Regions from separate parts of the Pseudomonas sp. MPC6 genome, predicted to be linked through region 3. Evidence: riboswitches for the same ligand, from Rfam matches in the RefSeq annotation. Region 3 holds a riboswitch; each other region holds the start of a gene.
What was found. A riboswitch is a leader RNA that binds a small molecule or an ion and turns the genes downstream of it on or off. The one in region 3 is predicted to bind cobalamin.
Positions count from the first base shown of each region.

Region 1 (6,815 bases), 1.4 Mb from region 3:
CGGTAATCTGTGCCAGCGCCTGATCGTCGAGGGGGATGCTTGCCAGGATGCTGCGCGCGTTCTGGCAACGCTCACGCAGGGATTGCTGCCGGCTTTCCCACTCGACGCAAAAGTGATGCGGATCGCTGTCGAAATCCAGTCGCCGGCGAATGATCTGACCCCGTTCGGCCGGCACTGTGTGGCCGCTGAGGGCGACGTTCAAACCAAAGCGGTCGAGCAATTGCGGACGCAGTTCGCCCTCCTCCGGGTTCATGGTGCCGATCAGCACGAACTTCGCCGAATGCCGATGGGAAATGCCATCGCGTTCGATCAGGTTGGTGCCGCTGGCGGCCACGTCGAGCAACAGGTCCACCAGGTGATCGGGCAGCAGGTTGACCTCATCGACGTACAGTACGCCGCCGTCCGCCTTGGCCAGCACGCCAGGGGAGAATTGCGCGCGACCCTCGCTCAACGCGGCGTCGAGGTCGAGGGTGCCGACCAGGCGTTCTTCGGTAGCCCCCAGGGGCAAGGTGACGAATTGACCGCTGGCGAGCAGGTCCGCCAGGCCTCGGGCCAGAGTTGATTTGGCCATGCCGCGCGGGCCTTCGATCAGCACTCCGCCGATTTTCGGGTCGATGGCGGTGAGGTAGAGGGCGAGTTTCAAGTCGTCGGCGCCGACCACGGCGGAGAGTGGGAAATGCGGGGTGTCGGTCATCTTTAATACTCAGTCATGGTCGGTGATCCATCAGCAGCACCTTAATCCCTGTGGGAGCAAGCTTGCTCCCACAGGGTTTTGCGGCGCATTAGCTGTCTTCTTCTATATCAAGCAACAAATTCTCCAGCGCCTCGCGGTACTCACCCGGCTCCTGCCACATGCCCCGCTGCTGCGCTTCCAGCAGGCGTTCGGTCATGTCGCGCAGTGCATGGGGATTGTGCTCGCGAACAAAGTCCCGGGTCGCCGGGTCCAGCAGATAAGCGTCCGCCAGCAATGCGTACTGGTGATCGTCAATCAACTGCGTCGTCGCGTCGAAAGCAAACAGATTGTCGACCGTGGCCGCCAGTTCGAACGCGCCTTTATAGCCATGGCGCTTCACGCCGTCGATCCACTTCGGGTTGGCGGCCCGGGAACGGATCACCCGGTTCAGCTCTTCCTTCAGGGTGCGGATCTTCGGCAGGTCCGGCTGGCTGTGATCGCCGTGGTAACTGGCCGCCGGTGCGCCGCTGAGGCTTTCCACGGCAGCGAGCATACCGCCCTGGAATTGGTAATAGTCGTTGGAATCGAGCAAGTCGTGCTCGCGGTTGTCCTGGTTTTGCAGCACCGCCTGCACCTGGCTCAAGCGCTGGGCGAACTGTTCACGGGCGGCGGTGCCTTCGTCGGAACCGCCGTAGGCGTAACCGCCCCAGTTCAGGTAAACCTCGGCCAGGTCCTGGCGGCTTTGCCACAGGCGACCGTCGATCGCGCCTTGCACGCCCGCGCCGTAGGCACCGGGCTTGGCACCAAAGATGCGCCAACCGGCCTGGCGTCGAGCCGTCTCTTCATCCAGACCCGACTGCAGCAGCGTTTCACGCTCGGTGCGGACCTTGGCCGCCAACGGGTTGAGGTCGTCCGGCTCGTCGAGGGCGGCGACCGCTTGCACGGCGGCGTCGAACAGGCGGATCAGGTTGGCAAAGGCATCCCGGAAGAAGCCGGACACGCGCAAGGTCACGTCCACCCGCGGACGGTCGAGCAGACTCAGCGGCAGGATCTCGAAATCGTCGACCCGCTGACTGCCGGTGGCCCAGACCGGCCGCACGCCCATCAGCGCCATGGCCTGGGCGATGTCATCGCCGCCGGTGCGCATGGTCGCGGTGCCCCAGACCGACAGGCCGAGCTGGCGCAAGTGATCACCATGGTCTTGCAGGTGCCGTTCAAGCATCAGGTTGGCCGACTGGAAACCGATGCGCCACGCGGTGGTGGTCGGCAGGTTGCGCACGTCCACCGAATAGAAGTTGCGCCCGGTCGGCAGCACGTCCAGGCGCCCGCGGCTGGGTGCACCGCTGGGGCCGGCCATGACGAAACGACCGCTCAAGGCATCGAGCAGGCCGCGCATTTCCGCCGGGCCGCAGGCATCCAGGCGCGGCGCGACGACTTCGCGCAGGCTGTCGATGATGGCGCTTACTTCAGACCAACCGGGACCCTGTGGAAGCTCGCTCCCACGGGGTTTTGGGTTGGCTTGAGGAGGATTCACTGTCTGCGAGATGAGTTGAGCGGCGAACAATTCCAGGCGTTCGCGTGTGTCACCGGCGGTGCGCCAGACTTCATCGGTGAGGGATTGCAGTTCAATCGGCCGCGGTCCGGTCCATGGTTCTGCCAGCGCACAATCCAGCGGATCGAACCCCAGATCGAAGGCCTTGGCCAATGCCCGCAACACACTCGATTGCGCCCCTCGCCCGTCGCCACGGGGAATTCGCAGCAGGGCCAGCAAGGTATCGATACGCAAACGCCCGGTCGGCGATTCGCCGAAAATGTGCAAGCCATCGCGGATCTGCGACTCTTTCAAGTCGCACAGGTAGGTGTCCAGACGCGGCAGCCAGATCGCCGCATCGGCATCGCTGTCGAGTTTTTCATCCAGTTGCAGTTCGCGGTCGATGTGGCTGTCGCGCACCAGTTGCAGAATGTCCCGCTGCAATTCCCGGGCGCGCCGGGGATCGAGCAATTGCGCTTCGTAATATTCGTCGGCCAGCAACTCGAGGTTGCGCAGCGGCCCGTAGGTTTCGGCGCGGGTCAGCGGCGGCATCAGGTGATCGATGATCACCGCCTGGGTACGGCGCTTGGCCTGGGCGCCTTCGCCCGGGTCGTTGACGATGAACGGGTAGATGTTCGGCAGCGGCCCGAGCAGCGCATCCGGCCAGCACTGTTCCGACAGGCCGACGCCCTTGCCCGGCAGCCATTCAAGGTTGCCGTGCTTGCCGACATGTATCACGCCGTGGGCGCCATAGGTGTTGCGCAGCCAGAAATAGAACGCGAGATAGCCATGCGGCGGCACCAGGTCCGGGTCATGGTAGACCGCGCTCGGATCGACCTGATAGCCCCGGGCCGGTTGAATGCCGACGAAGGTCAGGCCGAAGCGCAAACCGGCAATCATCATCCGCCCGCCGCGGAACATCGGATCGCTTTCGGGGCCGCCCCAGCGTTCCAGCACGGCCTGACGGTTGGCTTCGGGGAGCGCGTCGAACATCAGACGGTAGTCGTTCAGTGCCAGGCTTTGATGGCACGGTCGCTGGTCGAGGGTGTCGAGGTCGTTGCTGACGCCGCCGAGCAACTGCTGGATCAACGCGGTGCCGCTGTCTGGCAGTTCGGCCGGTAGCGGATAACCTTCTTTATGCAGCGCACGCAGGATGTTCAGCGCGGCGGCAGGTGTGTCGAGGCCGACCCCATTGCCGATGCGACCGTCGCGGGTCGGGTAGTTGGCCAGGATCAGCGCGATGCGTTTCTCGCCATTGGGTACCCGTGCCAGATCAATCCAGCGCCGCGCCAGTTCGGCGACGAAATCCATGCGTTCCGGTTGCGGTCGATAACACACCACGTCCGACTGACTGCGCTCGCTGCGCCAGGCCAGGTCCTTGAAACTGATCGGCCGGCTGATGATCCGTCCGTCCAGCTCCGGCAGCGCGATGTGCATCGCCAGGTCACGCGGACCGAGGCCCTGCTCGCTGGCGCGCCAGCCGGGTTCGTTGTCTTGGGCGCAAATGGCCTGAATCACTGGAATGTTGCGGCGAAACGGCCGCAACTGCGGCGCTTCGGGGCTGGACTGGGCGAAACCGGTGGTGTTGAGAATCACCCCGGCAGCCACCTCATCCAGCAGGTCCTCGACCACGGCCAGGCAGCCGGGCTCTTTCAGACTGGCGACCGCAATCGGCAACGGGTTAAGCCCCGCCGCCTGCAGGCGCTGGCAGAACACATCGATGAACGCGGTGTTCGCCGCCTGCAGATGCGAGCGGTAAAACAGCACGGCCGCTACCGGTTGATCGGCCTGCCAGTCGGCTTGCCAATCCTGCAGCGCGGCGGGGCTTTGGCGTGGATGGTAGATCGCGGTGCGCGCAAGGGTCTGCGGCTCGGCCCAGGCGTAGTCGCGATCCAGCCAACGAGTGGCGAGACAGCGAAACAGATCGAGGGCATTGGCCATGCCACCCTGCCGCAGGTAATGCCAGAGTCGGTCGCGGTCTTGCGCAACCACAGTGCTCAGGTCGCTGAGTTCCGGGTCCGGACGGTCATCGCCCGGCACCAGGATCAGCTGCACACCGCGCCCCGACAACTCCACCAGCCGCTCGACGCCGTAACGCCAATAGGCGATGCCACCGTGCAGGGACAGCAGAATGACCTTGGCGTGACGCAGGACCTGGTCGACATACAGGTCGACCGAGGCATGATTCTGCACCTGCATCGGGTTGGCCAGGCGCACGCTCGGGTAATCGTCCGGCAACTGCTGCGCCGCTTCGGCGAGCAGCGCCAGGCTGGAGTCGCCGCTGCACAGGATCACCAGCTCGGCGGGGGTCTGTCCAAGGTCGGCGATATTGTCATCCGACACGAAACCGCCGGGCTGGGTCCTGAGCAGGTGCATGGCTTAGACGCTGAGTGCGGCGCGCAATTGCGCTTCGAGCAGCGTCGCGTCCAGTTCCTGGCCGATCAACACCAGGCGCGTGGTGCGCACTTCATCGGCGCCCCACCGACGGTCGAAATGCTTGTCGAAGCGCGTGCCCACGCCCTGGATCAGCAGGCGCATCGGCTTGCCCGGGATCGCGGCGAACCCTTTGACTCGCAGGATGCCGTGCTGGACCACCAGTTGGGTCAAGGCATCCAGCAGCAGGCTTTCGTCGGCTTGCGGCAGTTCGATGGAGATCGAATCGAAGGCGTCGTGGTCGTGATCGTCCTCGCCTTCATGGTGATGATCATGATGGCTGTGACGACTGTCGATGTGCGCTTCGGAACCGACACCGAGGCCGATCAGTACGTCCAGCGGCAGGCGGCCGCTGCTGGCTTCGATGACTTTCACCGCGGGCGGCAGTTCTTCGGCGACTTCCAGGCGCACACGGGCCAGGTCTTCAGGGCTGATCAGGTCGGCCTTGTTGAGGATCACCAGGTCGGCGCTGGCCAGTTGGTCGGCGAACAGTTCGTGCAGCGGCGATTCGTGGTCCAGGTTCGGGTCGAGTTTGCGCTGGGCGTCGACCTGGTCCGGGAATGCGGCGAAGGTGCCGGCGGCGACGGCCGGGCTGTCGACCACGGTGATCACCGCGTCAACGGTGCAGGCGCTGCGGATTTCCGGCCACTGGAAGGCTTGCACCAGGGGTTTTGGCAGGGCCAGGCCCGAGGTTTCGATGAGGATGTGGTCGAGGTCGCCGCGACGGGCCACCAGTTCACGCATCACCGGGAAGAATTCTTCCTGGACGGTGCAGCACAGGCAGCCGTTGGCCAGCTCGTAGACGCGGCCGTTGGCTTCTTCCTCGGTGCAGCCGATGGCGCACTGCTTGAGGATTTCGCCATCGATGCCCAGCTCGCCGAACTCGTTGACGATCACCGCGATGCGACGGCCCTGGGCGTTGTCGAGCATGTGCCGCAGCAAGGTGGTCTTGCCCGAACCGAGGAAGCCGGTAACGATGGTGACGGGAAGTTTGGCCAGTGTTTTCATCGGATGCCCTTTGGCAAGGTGGCGGGCATACGGGACGACAATCGCTGCGACGGATGCGCGCGCGGAAGAGTTCGCCACCGGATCACCCCGCCCGGTTGTAGTGAGAATCTGTGTCGAGGCAGGTCTCCTGGCTGACGGTGTGCCAGTCGTTGGACTGGCGTTTGCTGCGCCTTCCCGCGAACCCGTTGCACAGGGTTTGCAGTGGCGTGGCAGCGAACATCACCGTTCACAGTTGCGGGGGCAGCCGCGGCATCGACCGCGTTCCCTTCTTAGCTTCGGCAAATGCCGAAGAACCTCGAATGCGCAAGGCTACGCATGGTGTGGGGGCGGGTCAATGTCTTGTGGTCAGCCGTCAGGACGCCTTCGCGGGCAAGTCGGATCGCCGCACCGCTCTCTCCTACAAGAGCGCCGCCGACCTGCAGGCGCGAGGCTCGCCCGCGAATGGAGCGCCTCGGTATCAAGTGAGAACCCTTGCCAATTGACGCCCAACCCCCGCCCATGCTCTCCTACACGCCTTGTTACGGGTGCCCTTCACAGGGTGAAACGGGAAACCGGTGAATCATGTGCTTTACTCAAGGCCATGTCAGTCCGGTGCTGCCCCCGCAACGGTAAGCGAGCGAAGCGTCAGATCCACTGTGCCAGCGTTCGGCATGGGAAGGTGATGCTTGCAGGTCACGGCGAAAGCCAAAGCCCCTCGTGAGCCCGGAGACCGGCCCGCAACACAAAGTGACCATTATGCTCACTGAATAACAAACCCGCGGTGGGCGGGCGCTGTTTGAACCTCTGCGTGCGCGACTCGCAGGGGTCTTCCATGCGCTCTATTCACCCACTGACAGACCAGAGGGAAGCGCCATGTCGATCATCAGCAGCACCGGCAGCAACACAGACAAGAGCACCGCCAGCAGCACCACGACCCTGACTCAACGCCTGACCGCCGCCGCCTGCGCGTCGATCCTCGGCGTGTGCCTGGTCTATTTTGCCGGTTTCTCGCACATCGAAGCGGTGCACAATGCCGCGCACGATACCCGTCACAGCGCCGCCTTCCCGTGCCATTGAGACCTGCCGACATGATCAAGCGTATCGCGCAAACCGCAGGTTTCACCGGGCTGCTGGCCGCCCTGTTGCTGACCCTGCTGCAAAGTTTCTGGGTGTCGCCGCTGATTCTGCAGG
Region 1 covers NZ_CP034783.1:3,903,274-3,910,088, forward strand. Annotated here, with positions in the region: gene ELQ88_RS20035 (AAA family ATPase) at 1-694, opposite strand, end outside; gene cobN (cobaltochelatase subunit CobN) at 783-4,580, opposite strand; gene cobW (cobalamin biosynthesis protein CobW) at 4,584-5,645, opposite strand; cobalamin riboswitch at 5,745-5,958, opposite strand; cobalamin riboswitch at 6,151-6,378, shown strand; gene ELQ88_RS20050 (CbtB-domain containing protein) at 6,498-6,701, shown strand; gene ELQ88_RS20055 (CbtA family protein) at 6,713-6,815, shown strand, end outside.
Region 1: another riboswitch for cobalamin. It lies ahead of cobW (cobalamin biosynthesis protein CobW); the one in region 3 lies ahead of ELQ88_RS13985 (ABC transporter substrate-binding protein).

Region 2 (6,815 bases), 2.5 Mb from region 3:
ACCAGTTCAGCTCGAGTGCCCTCGACATCGGTCAACGAATCCAGCAGATACAACATCCCGCCACACTCGGCCAACAACGGTTTGCCCGCCCCATGGTGAGCGCGAATCGCGTCGAGCATCGAGGTGTTCTGTGACAGCGCCACATGGTGCAATTCCGGATAACCGCCCGGCAGGTACAGACTGTCTGCGTCCGGCAATCGGGCATCACGGATCGGCGAGAAAAACAGCAACTCGGCGCCCATGGCGCGCAGCAGATCCAGGCTCGCGCCGTAGGTGAAGGCAAAGGCTTCGTCACGGGCCACGGCGATCCGCACGCCAGCCAGCAATGGCTCGGCAACGATCACATCGGGGGCGGCGAATGCCACGGCCGGCGGCAACGCCACCTCGCAACTGCTGGCCAGGGCATCGGCCGCGGCGTCGAGGCGCAGATCAAGATCGTTCAACTCGCTGGCCTGGACCAGCCCCAGGTGACGGCTCGGCAGTTCGATCCCGGTTTCCCTGGACAAGGCGCCATACCAGCGCAAGCCTTCAGTCAGGCTGCCCTCGAGCAATTGCGCATGGCGCAATGTGCCCACGCGGTTGGCCAACACTCCGGCAAACGGCAAGTCCGGCTGATAGCGCGCCAGCCCCAGGGCCAGGGCGCCAAAGGTCTGCGCCATGGCAGTGCCATCGATCACACCCAGCACCGGTACCCCGAAGTGTCGCGCCAGGTCGGCGCTGGACGGCGTACCGTCGAACAGCCCCATGACCCCTTCGATCAGGATCAGGTCGGCAACAGCTGCGGCTTCCCACAACAGTCGACGACTTTCCTGCTCGCCGACCATCCACATGTCCAGTTGATACACCGGCGCACCGCTGGCGCGCTCGAGAATCATCGGGTCGAGGAAGTCCGGACCGCACTTGAAGACCCGCACCTTGCGCCCCTGATTGCGGTGCAACCGGGCCAGCGCGGCAGTGACGGTGGTCTTGCCCTGACCGGAGGCCGGCGCGGCAATCAGGACCGCCGGGCAATGACGTGGTTGACTCACAATTCGACGCCTTTTTGCGCTTTGATCCCGGCCTGGAACGCGTGCTTGATCACGCCCATTTCGGTGACGGTGTCGGCCAGCTCGATCATTTCCGGTTTGGCGCCACGACCGGTGACCACCACATGCTGCATCGGCGGACGCGCCTGCAAGTCGCCGAGCACCTGATCGAGGTCGAGATAACCGTGCTTGAGCGCGATGTTCAACTCATCCAGCACCACCAGGCCGATGGACGGATCGCTCAGCAGTTCGCGGGACACTGCCCAGGCGGCTTCGGCGGCCGCGATATCGCGCTGACGATCCTGGGTCTCCCAGGTGAAGCCCTCGCCCATCACATGAAACCGCACCTGCTCCGGGAAGCGGCGGAAGAACAGTTCTTCGCCGGTGCTGTTGCGGCCCTTGATGAACTGCACCACGCCACACTGCATGCCATGGCCCAGGGATCTGGCGAGCATGCCAAAGGCCGAACTGCTCTTGCCTTTGCCGTTGCCGGTCAGCACCAGCAGCAGGCCGCATTCGTTCGGGGAATTGGCGATGCGTTCATCGATCACGGCTTTTTTGCGCAGCATGCGCGCCAGGTGACGTTCATCACGATCGGGGGTATCAGTCATGGGGAGCTCTCCGTTGAGGCTGGATAACGGCGGGCAGGCACAAGAATAGACGGCAAAAAGCCTGGCATCGCCCACCGTGATGCCGCTGGATGAATCAGGCCGGTCTCCGGGCTCATGAGCGGCGCTGGCCTGACTGCGCGCCTTCCCATGTCGGCGTTCGACACAGTGGCTCAAGGCGCAGTCTTCACTCATTTACCGTTGCGGGGGCAGCGTCGGGATCATGAGGCTTCAGCGTTCGAAGACCATCACTCACCGACTTCCCTGTTTCACTCCGTCGGCCATGGCCACAGAGCACCTGAAACAAGCCGCGAAGGTTAGAGGGTTGGGGGTGGAGCGTCAATTGAGAAAGCGCCCTGCGACTGACCGGTTGAACCATCGCGCCTCCCGGCTTCTCTATGATTGTATCAACGCGTCCTTAGGGAAGATCAGCATGCGCAAGCCCCAGCTCGTTATCGTCATCGCGCTCGCCGGAGGGCTCGCCGCCTGTGGTGAAACCTCCAGCCTGCAAGTCATGGACGGCACCGGACCGTCGCCCAAGTTGCCAGAACCGAACAAGACCCTGATCCCGACGGTGAACATCGCCCCGGCGATCGGCTGGCCGGACGGTGCAAAACCCGTCGCGGCGACGGGAACCCAGGTCGCCGCCTTCGCCGAAGGCCTCGATCACCCGCGCTGGCTGTATGTATTGCCCAACGGCGACGTGCTGGTCGCCGAGACCAATGCGCCACCCAAACCCGATGACGGCAAAGGTGTCAAAGGCTGGGTAATGAAGAAAGTCATGGGCCGTGCCGGTGCAGCCGTACCGAGCCCGAACCGCATCACGCTGCTGCGGGACAAGGACCACGATGGCATCGCCGAGACCCGTACGGTGTTTCTGGAAAACCTCAATTCGCCGTTCGGCATGACCCTGGTCGGCACTGACCTGTACGTGGCCGATACGGACCGCTTGCTGCGTTTCCACTATGAAACTGGCGAGACGGCGATCAAGTCGCCTCCGATCAAAGTGGTCGATCTGCCGGGCGGCACACTCAATCATCACTGGACCAAAAACGTCATCGCCAGCAAGGACGGGAGCAAGCTGTATGTGACAGTGGGTTCCAACAGCAATGTCGCGGAAAACGGCATGGACCAGGAAGAAGGTCGCGCGGCGATCTGGGAAGTGGATCGCGCCACCGGCAACCATCGGATCTTCGCTTCAGGGATCCGCAATCCCAACGGCCTGGCCTGGGAGCCCCAGAGCGGCGCGCTGTGGACGGCCGTCAATGAGCGCGACGAAATCGGCAGCGACCTGGTACCGGACTACATCACTTCGGTGAAGGACGGCGGGTTCTACGGCTGGCCCTACAGCTATTACGGACAACATGTCGATGTGCGCGTGACCCCGCAGAATCCGGACCTGGTGGCCAAGGCCATTGCGCCGGACTACGCAGTGGGCCCGCACACGGCATCGCTGGGCCTGACCTTTGCTGAAGGCAACAGCCTGCCGGCGCAGTTCAAGGAGGGCGCATTCATCGGCCAGCACGGCTCGTGGAACCGCGACCCGCACAGTGGCTACAAAGTGATTTTCGTACCATTCAGCGCGGGCAAACCGGTGGGGCAACCGGTTGATGTGCTCACCGGGTTCCTCAGCGACGACGAAAAAGCCATGGGCCGTCCGGTGGGGGTAGTGATCGACCGGCAGGGCGATTTGCTGGTGGCGGATGATGTGGGGAACAAGGTGTGGCGGGTGTCGACGGCTGCTAAATAAATGTCGGCGACTGTGCCGGCTCCTTCGCGAGCAAGCCCGCTCCCACACCTAACCTCAGGCGTTCACATTTTTGTGTTCGCCGCAGATCAAGTGTGGGAGCGGGCTTGCTCGCGAAGAGGCCATCACAGCCACCCATAAATCACCTGCCTAGCGTTTACGGCAGAGCGTTAACCCATCCCCCAACGGCAACAACGACAGGTCCACCCGCACATCATCCTTCAAGGCCAGATTGAGCGCCTGGATGGCCCGGGTGTCTGCGCTTTCCGGGTTGCCCTCAAGCACCCGCCCGCTCCACAGGGTGTTATCGAACACCGCCAGACCACCGACCCGCAGCAAACGCAGCGCATGCTCCAGATAACTCGGGTAATTGGCCTTGTCGGCATCGATGAAAATCAGGTCGAACTGCCCTGGTTGATCCAGCCCGGCCAGGGTTTCCAACGCCGGCGCCAACCGCAGGTCAATCCGCCCCGCCAGACCCGCTTCCTGCCAGTAACGGCGCGCGGTAGCGTTGTAGTCGCCTGGAATATCACAGCAGATCAGCGAACCGTCGTCCGGCAACGCCGCCGCCATGCACAAGGCGCTGTACCCGGTGAAGGTGCCCACTTCCAGCACACGCCTGGCGCCGGTGAGCTTCACCAGCAACGCGAGAAACTGCCCCTGCTCCGGCGCCACCTGCCAGCGCGCCATGGGCAGGGCCTGGGTTTCGTCGCGCAAGCGCTTGAGCAGCGGCGTCTCCCTCAGGGAGACGTCGAGCAGGTATTGATACAGGGAATCATCGAGATTGAGCGTGCGAGCGGTCATCACCAGGGCCCTGCAATCTATGGGTTATGGGCCAGATGCTCGGGTTGCAGCACACGCTTGGCGCTCAGGTAGGCTTTCTGCCAATAAGTCTTGGACAGGCTGTCGAGCTTCACCGTACCGCCCGTGGCCGGTGCATGGACGAAGCGACCTTCGCCGACATAGATCCCGGCGTGGCTGACCTGGGAACCGCCATTGGTGGCGAAGAACAACAGGTCGCCGGTTTGCAGGCCTTCCTTGCCGACACTCGCCGCCTGCATGCCGATCATCTCGCGGGTGGTGCGCGGCAAGGAAATACCGGCAACATCACGGTAGACGTAGCCGATCAGCCCGCTGCAATCAAACCCTGAATCCGGCGTATTGCCGCCCCACCGATAAGGTGTGCCGACGAGGCCGAGCGCACGAAACAGTACGTCTTCGGCGGCGGGAGAAAAGGCTTGGGAGGGACCGAAAACCAGCGGCGCGCGAATCACCGGTGCCGGTGGCGGCGGTGGGCGGCTGGCGCAGGCGCTGAGCAGCGCGGCGAAGCACATGATTGCGAGGCGGGCCGACATCGTCATAGGCAGAACATCCTGATCTGGCTGCGGCTTTTTCCACCGACAGGGCAGAAAAGAAAACCGCCTGCGCAGGACGCAGGCGGTTTGCCATCAATATTAGATCAGGATTTTAGCTGCTGCGTGGCAAACTTCAAGTAAGACTTTAAGTTCACCCTACAAATTGTCCGCTTACTTGCGAGCCGTGACGATCGCCGGACCTGTCGTTGGCGCCATCGCGAGTGCGCGCTTGGCTTCGATGAAGGTCTTGCTCCAGTAGCTGTCGCCCAGGCTGTCGATCCGGACACCGCCGCTGCGGCGGCTGCTGGAATGGATGAACTGGTTGTCGCCCAGGTAGATCCCGGCGTGACTGACGCGCCCACGACGACCGTTGGTGGCGAAGAACAACAGGTCGCCAGGCTTCAGATCGCTGCGAGTCACCAGCGGGGCGTCCACGTTGATCATTTCGCGGGTGGAGCGCGGCAGGTTCATACCGGCCTCTTCCCGAAACAGATAACCGATAAAACCGCTGCAATCGAACCCGGCTTCGGAGGTGCCACCGAAACGGTAACGGGTGCCGATCAGGGACATGCCGCGTTCGAGGATGCTGTCGGCCAGTACTGGAAGCTGATACGACTTGCCATTGGCGAAGCTGGCCAGTTCTTTATCGGTGGCCGCCTCTTGCTCAATCGCTTCCTGGAGAAGAACGGAAGTCGATTGGGCGGTAACTGAATTGATAACCTGCTGTTTTTGCTCTTGCTGGGGCGCTGGAGAATGAGCAGCGCAACCGAACAACAGGGTGACGAGTGCGAGAGGCACGAGGGGTGCGAAGCGCTTTAGCATGGGCACGACCGTGGCTGATAGTTATAAGAGAAGCCGCGACTATGCCCGCAATCATGCTCATTTGCAAATTCAATCGATCTTTGTGTGACTTCCCGGCTTCTCGATTACATCTAAGCGCTTAAGCCCCATTTAGTCGTCACGCAGCCTGCAGACCTGTAGGCATGCAGGTTTTTTCGCGTCGGAAAACTGCCAAAAGCCGGGTCAGGCAAGGGCTTCACCAGCCCAACGTTTCTTTGAGGAACGGAATCGTCAACTTGCGCTGGGCTTGCAGCGACGCCTGGTCCAGGCGCTCGAGCAACTCGAATAGCGCACTCATGCTGCGCGTACCACGCGTCAGGATGAAATGCCCGACTTCGTCGGTCAGGTGCAGGCCGCGACGAGACGCGCGCAGTTGCAAGGCGCGCAATTTGTCTTCGTCGGAGAGCGGGCGCATCTGGAAGATCAGGGCCAGGGTCAGGCGGGACTTGAGATCCGCCAGCTTGACCGGCAGCTCACGCGGCGACGTCGAAGCGGCGATCAACAAGCGTCGACCACTGTCACGCAGACGGTTGAACAGATGGAACAGCGCCTCCTCCCAATCCGCACGCCCGGCGACCGCCTGCAGGTCATCCAGGCAGACCAGTTCGTATTGTTCGAGGTTGTCGAGGATTTCGATGCCACGATCCAGCAGCTCGGCCAACGGCAAGTACACCGCCCGTTCCCCCAGCTGTTCGAAACGCAGGCAGGCCGCCTGCAACAGATGCGTACGCCCTACCCCGTCCTTGCCCCAGAGATAAATCAGGCTTTCGGTCCAGCCGGCGTCGGCTTCGCATAGCCGCTCGACATAGCCGAGTGCAGCGGCATTGGCGCCTGGGTAGTAATTGATAAAGGTAGCGTCATCACGCAGACGCACACCTAGGGGCAGCTGAATCGGTTTCATGCTGACTGAACAGTTCCAGGGGAACCGTTAGTGGCCTCTGTGTAAAGTTTGCGAAGTTTATACCCGTGAAGCTGACCGCACAATGCGACAGACCACAAGCAAAATCAATGGTTTGCGTTAATGCATTGGTTTTATGGCAGTTTCTTTGGCGCCAAGGGCGATAGCCATGCACAAGAGGCAGGCAACCTGGCAATACACCAGGCCGCCTGCGAGCAACCGTCAACCCGCCTCAGAGCTCGGGATCGTCGACGCCACTGTACATATCTGAATCCTTGTACAAATCATGCACATGACGCACCAGCACCATGATCACCGCCGCCACCGGCAATGCCAGAAGCA
Region 2 covers NZ_CP034783.1:5,060,961-5,067,775, forward strand. Annotated here, with positions in the region: gene ELQ88_RS25305 (cobyrinate a,c-diamide synthase) at 1-1,028, opposite strand, end outside; gene cobO (cob(I)yrinic acid a,c-diamide adenosyltransferase) at 1,025-1,636, opposite strand; cobalamin riboswitch at 1,716-1,950, opposite strand; gene ELQ88_RS25315 (sorbosone dehydrogenase family protein) at 2,067-3,383, shown strand; gene ELQ88_RS25320 (class I SAM-dependent methyltransferase) at 3,531-4,184, opposite strand; gene ELQ88_RS25325 (C40 family peptidase) at 4,202-4,741, opposite strand; gene ELQ88_RS25330 (NlpC/P60 family protein) at 4,907-5,557, opposite strand; gene hda (DnaA regulatory inactivator Hda) at 5,772-6,476, opposite strand; gene ELQ88_RS25340 (AI-2E family transporter) at 6,706-6,815, opposite strand, start outside.
Region 2: another riboswitch for cobalamin. It lies ahead of cobO (cob(I)yrinic acid a,c-diamide adenosyltransferase); the one in region 3 lies ahead of ELQ88_RS13985 (ABC transporter substrate-binding protein).

Region 3 (6,815 bases):
GGCCGACGCCGGGGTCACCGGTTTCGGTGCGGGGGGAGCTGGGGCGGCGACCGGTTGTGGCGGCGCGGTGGATGCGAAGGATGTCGAGATCTGAAAGCCTTAGGATAATCACCGATTCTTACTAGTAAAAAAAAGCGGAAACCCATTAATGGGTTTCCGCTTTTTTGTACCTGGTACCTGGCCAACTGCTCTTTACCGCCTATCCGGATCGATAACGGCGGACGCGACTAGATCCTCTTGTATGATGCCTCGCTTCAAGAGCGGGCCGCGGATCCCGGTGTCCGCCCGGCCCGTGATCGCAATCGTCGAGGAGTATTCATGGATAGGCTTTACCGGACGTCCCGCAAGGGAGTGTCCGCACCACGGTTCACGCTCAATCTTCTGGCCTTGGGCCTGCTGTTGGCCGACACCGCGCAGGCCGCCGACACCGAACTCCCGGCGCTGACCGTGACGGGCGAAGACACCTCTGGCTACCAGGCCCATAGCGCCTCGGTCGGCGGTTTCGACGCCGCGCCATTGCTCGATACGCCGGCCTCGATTTCAGTGGTCACCGAAGCCTTGATCAAGGATCGGCAGGCCCGCCTGCTCAGCGAAGTCCTGCAGAACGATGCCTCGGTGGGTGAGAGCTACGCGCCGGTCGGCTACTACGAAAACTTCGTCGTGCGTGGCTTCTCGCTCAACTCCGCCAGCAGCTACAAGATCAACGGCCGCACCATCACCGGCGAGCAGAACGTCGGCCTGGAAAACAAACAACAGGTGGAATTGCTCAAGGGGCTTTCCGGCTTGCAGAGCGGCGTCAGCGAGCCCGGCGGGCTGGTCAACTACGTGACCAAGCGGCCGGCCGACGTGCGTTCGGTCACTGTCTCCACGGACGACCGTGGCAGCGGCTACCTGGCCACAGACGTGGGCGGATTCTTCGGCAATGAACAGCAGTTCGGGCTACGCGCCAACGTGGCCCATGAAGAGCTGCATTCCTATGTCGAGCACACTAATGGCCAGCGCGACTTCGCCTCCCTGGCCTTCGACTGGAACATCAGCCCCGATGCCCTGCTGCAACTGGATGCCGAGTACCAGACCAGGGAACAGCGCGCCGCACCGGGCTATCAATTGCTTGGCGGCACCCGCCTGCCACACCACGCCTCGCCGAAAAAACTGCTGGCCCATCAGAGCGGCTCGAAACCCGTCACCACTGATGCGCTGAACCTCAACGGCAACTTCGAATATCGCTTCAGCGACACCTGGAAAGGCAATGTCAGCGCCTCGCGCAGCCGGGTGGTGATCGATGACTACAGCTCGTTCGCCTGGGGTTGCTACGGTTCCGCCAGTTGCGCCAGCGCCGCGGTGCCCAACTACTTCAGCCCCGAGGGCGACTACGACATCTACGACTTCCGCAGCCCTGACGATACCCGCCGCAATGACGAGGTACAGGCTGCCTTCACTGGCGACTTCGACACCGGTGGCCTTGGTCATGAACTGAGCGTAGGCACCAGCGCGTTTCGCCGCGTGGTGGATAAACGCGACACCATCAACGTGATGATCGGCAGCGCCAATATCGATAGCGAACCAGCAGATTTTCCGCGCTACGACGGTCCGCTCAACGACGCCTATCGACGCCTTGACAGCCGCCAGTACGGGCTGTTCTTCAATGACCGGATCAGCTTCAACGAACAATGGCAGACCGTGCTCGGCGGGCGTGAAGTGCGCCTGGATGAAGAGACCTTCGACAGCCAGGGCGAGACCACCCGGCATACCCAACGCTATGTGTTCCTGCCCCAGGCCGCGATGATCTACAAGCCGCTGCACAACCTGGCGCTGTACACCCGCTACAGCAAGGGCTTGTCCCTGGGTGGCGAAGCGGCCTGGTTCACCACCAACGCCTTTGAAATCCTCGTGCCAACCGTGTCCCGGCAAATCGAGGCGGGCATCAAGTACGACTGGCAGCGCATCAGCCTGGCCGCGGCGCTGTTCCAGATCCGCCAGGCGTACCAGTACTCCCGGCCCAATGACGACGGCACCTTCACCTTCACCCAGCAGGGCGAACAGAAGAACACCGGCCTGGAACTCTCGGCCAATGGCTGGGCCAGCCAGCGCCTGCAGATCGCCGCCAGTGTCGCGGCGATCCGCGCCCGGGTCAGCGACAGCGGCACGCCGGCCTATGAAGGGCATCAGGCAATCAATGTGCCGACGCTGCGCGCCAGCTTCCAGGGCGACTACGCCCTGCCCGGGATCGATGGCCTGGCCCTGCTCGGCGGGATGCAATACAGCGCCAGCAAATACGCCAATCGCCAGGGCGGGGTAGAGACCGGGGCCTACGCCATTTTCAATCTCGGCAGCCGCTACAGCACCCGCATCGACGGTTACGACACGGTGTTCCGCCTGACCGTGGACAACCTGTTCGACAAGCGCTACTGGCGTGACGCCGGCGAATACCTGGGCGACGGCTACCTGTTCCAGGGTGCGCCGCTGACGGCCCGGTTGAGCGCCTCGATCAACTTCTGATGGTTGCGCCACGAAAAAATACTGGACCGTTGATCGCCATGATCGACTACCATGCCGGCCGCCGGTTTCCACATGGGATTAATAGGGAATCCGAGATGCCCGACACGGCATCAATCGGAACTGCCCCCGCAACTGTAGGTGCTGAGCCTGCTCCTGAACTGCCACTGGGATCACTCCCGGGAAGGCTGGAGCCAGGCGATGACGCATCAGTCAGGAGACCTGCCGGCCAAGCAAATCACTAACCGGCGGGGTGTCCGGGAAGGACATCCTTGCGCCGTGCGTCACCTCCGGTGAGTGCTACGTCCGTGCTTTAACGGCAGCGTTCGATGATGTGTTTCCAGGCCGTGCCCCTGCTCCGAGTACGGTCAACTGGAGATTGCGTCATGCTGCTGTCACGCCTTGCCACCCTCGTCACCGCCCTGGGTCTGTCCACCCTCGCGCATGCGGCCCCGACCCACTATCCCCTGACGGTCGAGAACTGCGGCAGCAAGCTGACCTTCGAGCAGGCGCCGAGCCGCGCCGTGACCATCGGCCAGGCCGGCACCGAAATGCTCTACGCCATGGGGCTTGGCCCCACGCTGGTCGGCACCTCGCTGTGGTTCAACGATGTGCTGGCCACGTACAAGACCGAGAACGACCGGATCCAACGCCTGGCCGATAACGAGCCGAGTTTCGAGTCGGTGATCGGCAAACGCCCGCAACTGGTGGCCGTGGAACTGGAGTGGATGGTCGGCCCGAAAGGCGTGGTCGGTACCCGCGAGCAGTTTCACGAGCTGCAGATCCCGACCTACCTGATGCCCTCCGACTGCGAAGCCAAGGACAATCTGGTCGGCGCCGACGGCACACGCCTGGAGGCGTTTCGCATCGACAGCATTTACAAGAGCATCAGCCAATTGGCCGAGATCTTCGATGTGCAGGAACGTGGCCGGCAGTTGAACGACGAACTCAAGGCCAGCCTGGCGAAGTCTGTCGCCACGGTGCGGAACAAGGACCTGAAGCACACCAGTGCGCTGTTCTGGTTCTCCAGTGCCAGTCTGGATATCGACCCTTATGTCGCCGGCCACAAGGGCATTCCCGACTTCATGCTCAATACCTTGGGCGTGCGCAACGTGGTGCAATCCAACGAAGAATGGCCGACCGTCGGCTGGGAAACCATCGCCAAGGCCAACCCGACTTTCCTGGTCATCGCCCGCATGGATCGCCGTCGTTTCCCCGCTGACGACCATCTGCAGAAACTGGCATTCCTGCGCAGCGACCCGGTGACCCGCAACATGGACGCGGTGAAAAACAACCGCATCATCATCCTGGACGCCATGGCCATGCAGGCCAGCGTCAGAATGTTCGACGGTCTTGAAACCCTGGCAACGGCCATCAACGGCTATGACTTGCCAAAATGACCAGGACGTTGATTCGCACATTCCTGGCCGCCGTGACCCTGCTGCTGGCCGTCATTGCCGGTGTGGCCATCGGTGAAACGCCCATCGCCCCGGGTGTGGTGGTCCAGGTGCTGGCCAATAAACTGTGGGCTGCCGGTCATGTCCTCGACCCGATCGACGAAGGCATCGTCTGGAATTATCGCCTGACCCGCGCGCTGGTGGCGGCGGCCTGCGGTGCGGGCCTGGCCACTTGCGGGGTGGTCCTGCAATCGCTGTTGCGCAATCCGTTGGCCGATCCTTACCTGCTGGGTATCTCCGCCGGCGCCTCGACGGGCGCGGTGCTGGTGGCGTTGCTGGGGCTGGGGGCGGGCCTGATTTCGCTGTCGGTCGGGGCGTTTGCCGGGGCTGTGGCCGCCTTCGCCCTGGTGGTATTGCTGGCCCGTGCCAGCGGCTCACCCGGCGGCACCGGGCAAATCATCCTCGCGGGGATTGCCGGTTCGCAGCTATTCAATGCGCTCACGGCGTTCCTGATCACCAAGTCGGCCAGTTCCGAGCAGGCCCGGGGCATCATGTTCTGGTTGCTGGGCAATCTCAGCGGGGTGCGCTGGCCGTCGGTGTGGCTGGCCGTCCCGGTGGCAGTGGCCGGTCTCGCCGTTTGCCTGTGGCATCGGCGGGCGCTGGACGCCTTCACCTTTGGTGCCGACTCCGCCGCTTCGCTCGGCATCCCGGTACGCCGGGTGCAATTGCTGCTGATCAGCTGCGCCGCCCTGGTGACGGCCGTGATGGTCTCGATTGTCGGCTCCATCGGTTTCGTCGGGCTAGTCATTCCCCATGCCGTGCGACTGCTGCTGGGCACCCGCCATGCGCGCCTGCTGCCGGCCAGTGCGCTGGGGGGTGCGCTGTTTCTGATCGCCGCCGATGTCCTGTCCCGGACATTGATCAAAGGCCAGGTGATCCCGGTCGGGGTCATCACGGCATTGGTCGGCGCGCCGGTGTTCGCGTTGATCCTGATCGGCAGGAGGAATGCCCGATGAATGCCGCCACCCCTGTTATCGGCGATTGTGTGCTGAGCTGTTCCAGCCTCGGCTTCCAGGTCCGCGACGCCGAGTTGCTGCACGATATCCACCTGGACATCCGCCGAGGCGAAACCCTGGGCATCGTCGGGCCCAACGGTTCGGGGAAATCCACGCTGCTCAAACTGCTGGCCGGCGTGCGTGTGCCGAGCCGGGGCGACATTCACCTCAACGGCCAGCGCCTCAAGACGCTGGCGCGGCGAACCGTTGCGCAAACCCTGGCGGTGGTCGAGCAACAGGCCGACACGCTGGATGCCATCAACGTGTTTGATGCCGTCGCCCTGGGCCGGACGCCGTGGCTGTCGGCCTTGAGTCCGTGGTCGCACGAGGACGCTGCCATTGTCCAGCAGGCGCTGTGCGACGTCGATGCGGCACACCTGACAAACCGCACCTGGCACAGCCTGTCCGGCGGTGAACGCCAGCGTGTGCACATCGCTCGCGCCCTGGCCCAACGCCCGCAGATTCTGTTGCTGGACGAACCGACCAACCACCTGGATATCCAGCACCAGCTCGCCATCCTGAACGTGGTGCAGGCGCTGCCGGTGACGACATTGATCGCCCTGCATGACCTGAATCAGGCACTCACTTGTGATCGCCTGGCAGTACTGGAACGAGGGCGACTGGTGGCCCTCGGCAAGCCGCTGGAGGTGCTGACCCCGCAGCGCTTGCAGGAGACGTTTGGCGTGCACGCGCATTACCTGATCGACCCTGTCGACGGTGCGCGGGTTTTGCGGTTTCGTTCTGTTTGACCTTGTCGGCGATGCTCGCCATTCAAGGGCGGGCATAGGCACTCGACTTCTCCCAGTGATACCGCCGCTTCTATCGCGATTCAGTATTACTGCGGCTGATGATGCTGGTCCGTAGAGAGCTCGCCATCATTTCCAGGTTGAATGGGGGTTGTCCAACTGTAATAAACCACCCACGTGCCAGTCTGCATCAGTCGGATCGACGCGCATGATCCCAAGCTGTTAGAGCCATATGCTGCCCAACACACGATTACGATATCCAGCCAAGCTGGTTCACCTTGCATGAGCACCGAGGTCTCTCCCAGCCTTATTTCGATAATTACCCACACCCAGTATCGAGAGGCCAAGCCTGTCAATTGCATGGAAAAAAAACACCATTTAAATATCACGCAATATGGTAGCACTAGTTAATAACAAACAAATATAGTTGAACCACAGGACAATTCTTACAGACCTTCAGGATAAGTATTACATTTATTTAGGAACCACACTTCAACTCTGCAGGTCGCTTCTGATAATTTCATAAACTCTTGACGAACTTACTCGCCTCGCACTAGGTTTGTGGTGCCAGCGCTTGAAAAAAAATGACACATCACCGAGACGAATACTTAGCTTCAGTGAGCTTATCGATGGGCATCACGACAATCTAAAGCCAATCACTAACAGACGCTCCTAATACCAAACAATCAGGACATCAAATGGATATTGTTGAATTTTCTGAATTTAAACTGAAACAGAACGGTCGTCACGAAGGCGTAACGCGACGGTTAGATGACTCTGGGTATTGTTTAGTCGTGGGGCTGGGTGGGCAGAGCAAAGCGATCTCGCTTATGCAGTCACTGGGTTGTTTTATAAAACAATACAATGGTTCTATCGAACACGATGTCACCTACAAGCCTGGCTTCGACGACAAGGCGTATTCACAAAGCATAAATATGATACGTGCCCATACTGAAGCTCCCGGGTGGAGTCCTAGTCCAAAATTTTTAGCACTTTATTGTAAACGGCAGGCACTCTGTGGTGGAGGGCACACAAATCTTTTAGATTACGAAGATATAATTTCCGACCTCAACGCTAACGAAGTCAAGATTCTGGAGTCTGAATCTATTTTTTTTCCTGGC
Region 3 covers NZ_CP034783.1:2,541,504-2,548,318, reverse strand. Annotated here, with positions in the region: partial or broken gene ELQ88_RS13995 (energy transducer TonB) at 1-66, opposite strand, end outside; gene ELQ88_RS13990 (TonB-dependent siderophore receptor) at 319-2,499, shown strand; cobalamin riboswitch at 2,545-2,741, shown strand; gene ELQ88_RS13985 (ABC transporter substrate-binding protein) at 2,883-3,896, shown strand; gene ELQ88_RS13980 (iron ABC transporter permease) at 3,893-4,909, shown strand; gene ELQ88_RS13975 (ABC transporter ATP-binding protein) at 4,906-5,697, shown strand; gene ELQ88_RS13970 (hypothetical protein) at 6,393-6,815, shown strand, end outside.